Sinorhizobium fredii USDA 257: one gene and its partner. The protein of the gene in region 1 interacts with the protein of each later gene in a pairwise test. Links are inferred from orthologs where the notes say so. Each region holds a gene or a part of one and is shown on either strand. Other genes may lie near its edges.

The links. The genes of interacting proteins can lie anywhere in the genome.
Region 2: the proteins of USDA257_RS24815 (region 1) and nifS interact in binary tests that used the Escherichia coli proteins (3 or more experiments, as listed by UniProt). The link is inferred for Sinorhizobium fredii USDA 257 from one-to-one orthologs.

Annotation. Positions count from the first base shown.
Region 1 is NC_018000.1:5,277,081-5,280,243, forward strand. What follows is about bases 163-3,161. They hold USDA257_RS24815 (sulfurtransferase TusA family protein), read left to right. Parts: upstream 163-1,543; coding sequence 1,544-1,780; downstream 1,781-3,161. Other genes in these bases: USDA257_RS24810 (L,D-transpeptidase family protein), read left to right, coding at 163-1,544; USDA257_RS38080 (hypothetical protein), read left to right, coding at 1,978-2,211; USDA257_RS24825 (CobW family GTP-binding protein), read right to left, coding at 2,242-3,161. In the rest of the region: more of USDA257_RS24810, read left to right, coding at 117-162; more of USDA257_RS24825, read right to left, coding at 3,162-3,163. UniProt on the Escherichia coli protein: Sulfur carrier protein involved in sulfur trafficking in the cell. Part of a sulfur-relay system required for 2-thiolation during synthesis of 2-thiouridine of the modified wobble base 5-methylaminomethyl-2-thiouridine (mnm(5)s(2)U) in tRNA.
Region 2 is NT_187151.1:147,984-151,066, reverse strand. Bases 112-3,030 are described here. They hold nifS (cysteine desulfurase NifS), read right to left. Parts: upstream 2,194-3,030; coding sequence 1,030-2,193; downstream 112-1,029. UniProt on the Escherichia coli protein: Master enzyme that delivers sulfur to a number of partners involved in Fe-S cluster assembly, tRNA modification or cofactor biosynthesis. Catalyzes the removal of elemental sulfur from cysteine to produce alanine.

The DNA of each region.
Region 1 (3,163 bases):
GGGGGCGCCTGCACGGTTAAGATTTCGTGAAGAATAATGACTTACTGATTCGTTGATACCTCTCCTTCGCGGATGAGGCATATACGGATGAATCTGGCTAAAACGGGCTTTTGCCGATGCGTTTCAGGAATCTTGCAATCATCACCGCCGTCGCAGCCGCGCTTGCCGGGTGCACCAACGAAACGCTCGATTCGGTCAACCTCTCCTCCGTCAAGAACAAGACGGAATACCAGCTTTCCAGCAAGATGGTCAGCAAGATGAGAGAGTTGGGGATGCAGAAGACATCCCCGATCCTGTTGCGCATCTTCAAGGAGGAGGGAACGCTCGAGGTATGGAAGGCGAATGCGTCGAGCCGCTTCCAGCTTCTGAAGAGCTATAAGATCTGCGCCTGGTCCGGCAAGCTCGGCCCCAAGGTGAAGGAGGGCGATCGTCAGGCGCCGGAGGGATTCTACCCGCTCTATCCGCACCAGATGAATCCCAACTCGAACTACTATCTGGCGATCAATACCGGTTTTCCCAACACTTATGACAAGGCGAACGGCCGCAGCGGCACGCACCTGATGATCCACGGCGCCTGCTCGTCTTCGGGCTGCTATTCGATGACCGACGAGCAGATCATCGAGATCTTCGCGCTCGCCCGCGATGCGTTCAAGGGCGGCCAGGAAAACGTCCAGCTGCAGGCCTTCCCCTTCCGGATGACAGCGGAGAACATGGCCCGCCACCGCGACAATTCGAACATCGAATTCTGGAAGATGCTGAAGGCCGGCTACGACCAGTTCGAAGTGACCAAGCGTCCGCCGCAGGTCAATGTCTGCGAGAGGAAATACGTCTTCAACCAGCAGAGCGACGGCAGCTTCAATCCGGCCGGCCAGTGCCCCGCCATGTCGACGCCGCCAGCCTTGCAAGTAGCCATGGCCAATTTCGACAAGGATTATCAGCGCGACTATCAAAAGGCGCTGAAGAAATACGACGGCATGGTCTGGTATGAACCGAGCGAAGCGGAGCGCAAGGCGATCGTTGCCGAGCAACGCAAGGGCCGCGAGCTTGCCTATGCGCCGACCGGCACGTCGCTCGACGCCGGCAAGCTGATGAAGGTGAGCGATCTCGAAAAGCGGCTTGCCGAGCAGAAGGAGGCCCAAGAGGCCAAGCAGGCGGCGCTGATCCAGAAGGAGGCGCTGGAGAAGGCGACCCGCGAAGGCAAGGCCGTGCCCGTCCCGCAGCAGAGCCCGATCGAACGACCCGTTCAACAGGCGGCGCTGCAGACGGCGCCTGTCCAGAAGTCCTTCTGGAAGCTGTTCTCGAAGAGCGAACCCGAGGCGCAGGCGACGGCACCCGTCAACGCGGCACCTGCCGAGCAGAGTGCGGCCCAACCGTCGGCTCAGCCGCCCGCCGAGCAGCGACCTGCCGCTGGTCAGCAGCGGGCAGCCACGCCGGCGGCCGCGCCCAATCCGCAGGTGGCCACCGCCCCTGTGGCCGGCGGAGATGCGGCACCGGCGGAGCAGCCGCCGAGGAAGCGCCCGTTCTGGAAGATCTGGGGCAATTGATGCCTGACGAGGCGAGGGTCGTCTACGACTTGAGGGGGCTGAAATGCCCCCTTCCCGTTTTGAAGACGCGCAAACGCATGGAGAGCCTGGCGCCCGGCGCGCTCATCGAAATCGAAACGACCGATCCCCTGGCAGTGATCGACATTCCGCACTTCTGCAGCGAGGACGGACACCGGCTGGAGCAGGCTGCGTCCACCGCGGGCGGCCACCGTTTTCTCATTCGCAAGAAGACATAGCCACGCGGGCAAGCATCAGTTGAAAAGGCAACGCACTCTCGAACACGATCACCGGCAATGCCGCTGCCAACAGGCTGGATGGCGCAGCCGGCAGCGACATACTGTCCGGGGGCGCAGGCAAGGACCAATTCGTCTTCAGCACGGCGCTCGGCGCGAGCAATGTCGATCATATCCGAGACTTCTCGGCGGTCGACGATATGATCGTGCTGTCAAGCAAGATCTTCACGACATTGACGCCCGGCTCTCTGTCGACGGGTCTTTTCAAGGACATCGCAGCGGCCAAGATCGATGCAAGCGATCGGCTTCTCTATAACGGCGATACCGGCGCTCTCTTTTATGATGCCGATGGTTCTGGCGCCGACAAGGCGGTGCAATTCGCCCATCTCGACAACAAGGCGGCGATTACGTCTGCCGACTTCTTTGTCGTGTGAGGCCACCCGCCGCGTTCGAGCGGGCGCGCGTCAAAATTTCAGGCCGGGTACGGCGAGCGGATTGTCGGTAAGCGCCTGCGCATCGGGGCGATCGACGCGCGGCTTGCCAGTGAAAGCATCGAATAGATCCCGCACGAAAGCCTCTTCCAAGCCCTTGGTGATCAGCACCATCCGCGTCCGGCGGTCGGCCGGGTCGGGCCAGGCGGCAAGCCGTTCGGGCGCGTGAAAGACGGTCTGTACGCCATGCAGCACCACCGGCCGCTCCGGCTTGTCCGCGACGCAAACGATCGCTTTCATACGCAACAGCTTCTCGCCATGCGCCGAGCGCAGGAGGTCGATGAACATCTCCAGCGCCATCGGCTCGATCGGTCGGTCGTGAACGATGCTGAACGAGCGGATGTCGGAGCCGTGGCGATTGACGTCGTGATGGTGGTGATGATGCCCATGATCATGATCATGATCATGGTCGTGATCATGATCCCCGCCGGACTCGTCCTGCAGCCAGCGGCCGACATCGGCGACCTTGGTCGACGGGTCGTAGAGGCCGCAGTCGAACAGTTCGGCGCGCCCGGCCTCTTCCCTGTCGGCGTCGATGATCGGCGCGCGCGGGTTGAGGTCCTTCAGAACATCTAACAATGCGTCGCGCTGTTGCTTGCTTGCGAGGCCGGTCTTGCTGATCACCAGCCGATCGGCGACGGCAACCTGCTTCCGGGCCTCGACGTGATTTGCGATCGTCTGCTCACCATTGACGGCGTCGACGACGCCGACCACGCCGTCCAGGCGAAAATTCTGGGCGATCACCGGATTGCCGAGGACCGATTGCAGCACCGGCGCCGGATCGGCAAGGCCGGTCGTTTCGATGACGACCCGCTTCAGCGGCTTGATTCGCCCGGTCTGCATTCGGTCCATCAGATCGGCCAGCGTGTCGACGAGTTCGCCGCGCACGGTGCAG
Region 2 (3,083 bases), on another replicon or contig:
TTGCCCGCTCAGTTGCGGATTCCGCCAGTCGATTCATTCAGTGAAACATCGGGATACGCTCAAAAGCGTGACGACGGCGTAGCGGCGTCAGAGAGAAGCGTCGACGAATCACGCACTGCCAAACGGCCGGCACAGCAGGTCGACGACCCCCCGCGGCGGTGGGGAGATCAGAGCTGTATGCGTATCATGGACATGACCCAGGCTCATGCAACCCTGACCGCGACCAGCGCTGAAGCAGGCCGACGGCATCGGGTTGGCACTTTAGGCACCGACGCATTAGCAATGGACGCGCATCTGCGCCGACTCGGTATCAGCGATGTGCATTATGATCTGTCTAGGTTTCGATCGCCTTGGTCTTCCGACCCTTCCATGCACCACGTGCCAACGAGTTTTATTACAACCTGCTAACCGCTTCATTCCAGCGCGTCCGGAGCCGCGACTACTTTGTCGGACTGATGACATCGCTGTGTCGCAACCCCGCCGCAGTCACTGATTTCGGATGGCTGCAAGAGTTCTTCCAATGGTACGAAGACTTGGATCGGCGCAGCAGCTTTGGTCGGCTCGCGATCCTCAAGCACCTTGAAAACACGATGTTTGAGTGGCGACGAAGTTGCAAAGTCCCTGTAAGCGCGCTCGAGTGCGGCGCGCGCACGGGTGGCGGCCGTGCCTGTGGGGAGATCGGAAAAGTCCTCCGCGACCAGATACTGACCCATGCGCTTCATTATGTGGAGCCGTGATGTGTTTAGCACCTTTGGGTCATAGGTGACGCCGAGGGCATCGAAGAACTCCTCGGCGGCCGACAAATCCTTCAGCCAAGTCAGAATGTCAGTGCCATCAGGGGCAAAGGTCGCATCATCATAAGACATTGCATTCTCCTACTGGCCGCGGAATAGCTGCTTTCGTTCCAACACATGGTCCCGGCCCTGCACCCCATGATGACCCTGGGAAGAGCTGTGATCGAGACGCCATCAGTGACGGGTATTCGGACATTCCCAAGCGCTGAAACGATCGTATGTGCCGGCAGAGCGTCTACCCGGCAAATACTGGACGAGATTCACGCAGTTTTTTCACAACTGCGGGTATCACCTGCAACACCCGATCTATATCCTCTTCACAGTTATAGCCTGACAACGAGAAGCGGACTGCTCCGACCGCCTGCCTGTGGGGAGTACCCATGGCTTTTAGAACATGGCTCGTCGATAAAGAACGAGAGGTACAGGCGGTTCCGGAGGAGCAGGCGATGCCATGGCGATTGAGCAGAAACTGCATGGCTTCACCACCGACGCCTTCAAAGGCAATGCTCGTTGTGTTGGGCAACCGCGTCACCGGATCACCCATTACGAAGACTTGGGGGACACGCTCGAGAAGTCCTTTCTCCAATCGATCGCGGAATGATCTTATTATCGCATTGTCCTTGTCCATACAATCCAACGCGAGTTCTGCCGCCTTGCCCAGACCTACTATCCCGGGCGTGTTCTCCGTGCCCGCGCGCCGGTCGCGCTCCTGGTGGCCACCCTTAATGAGTGCGTGAAAGGGCACCCCGCGCTTTATGTAGAGTGCCCCGACGCCCTTCGGGCCATGGAACTTGTGCGCGGAAAGCGACAGCATGTCGATCGCCGTTGATTTCAAGTCAATCGGTAGCTTGCCGACTGCTTGCACCGCATCGGTGTGGAAAATTGCGCCGACTTTTTTGGCCATCTCAGCTAGCTTTACCACAGGAAAGAGCGTTCCCGTCTCGTTGTTGGCCCACATGATCGAAACGATTGCTACACGGTGTGTAAGGGCGTCCTGATAAGCGTCAAGGTCAAGTCGGCCCTGGTGATCCACTGGGACCTTGTGCACCTTGGTGCCGCGTGTCTTCTCCAGATGGGTGCAGAGCGTCAGCACCGCAGGATGCTCGACCGCCGAAGTTACGATCTCAGTGCGCTCAGGCATAGCCTCGAGCCCCGAAAGGATCGCCGCATTGTTGCTTTCGGTCCCGCCCGAGGTAAAGGTGATCTCTGGGTCGAACTTTGCACCGATCAGTGCTTGCAACTGCCTGCGCGCTACGTTAATCGCTGCCCCGGCAGTAGCACCAGCGTCATGCATCGAGGAAGCGTTGCCAAACACATCTGCGAAGAATGGCAGCATCGCCTGGAGAACTTCCGCATCGACGCGCGTCGTTGCGTTGTTGTCGAGATAGATAGGCCTCAAGATAATTCTCCAGCTACCGAAACGACGAAAGGTTTACAAATGGCGATCGTGGCATTGTAGAAGTGCTTTTTGATCCAGCATTACTGTTCTCCCGTGCGTGGCGATCAGCCGAACGATTTGCCGCAGGCTCACCTCTCCCGCGTGTTGAAACGTTGAAGACAAACCCGGGCGAATCCACCCTTGGGATGACGTCCTTGGGATGACGTCCCGGGCCAGGCCGGCCACATGGGGTTGGGGGTCCGAGTCAACAAATATGTTGATCCCATCCTTCTCGATAACAGTGTCGCCCTCGCGCGACTCAGTCTCTAATGCAAAATGGTATATGCACAGCCGTCCGCTTGAACCGTCATATGCATAAGCCATCGGTGGGTTCAGAATCGCGGGAAGGAGCGAGCTTCACTGCACTAACGGCTCTTCCGTTGAGACCTATCATGGATCGTTTCTCCTGGTTCGAAAAGGCCTTTGCAAATCGGTCAAGCACAAACTATGCCAACGAAAAAACGGTTCTGAAACAACACCGAAACTCAAACATCGGTATGACATTTGTCCGATAATGTCGGAAATCGGACATTGTCGAATTAGCCCACACCAAAGAGCGCCTCTGTGCCGCAAACAGGATGCGATGTGATGACTTCGGCGGCGCAGCTCTTCGAAAGCTTGATGGCAGACGGAGGATGCCAGCCATAGCGGCGATTGCTGGCACTTGCCTCACTCTACGATGGCGGCCCGCGTTCGGAGGCAGCGCCATTCGCCAGCGAGATGCTGCAGTGTTGGGCCGGGTGCTGCGATCCGACTCGGACCCCAACGAACGGTGCACCGCGCGACCGAGTGACACTGAATGACGTCAGCGCCCGGGGCTGGCAAAGGACGTCGAAAGCAGGCTATCCTAA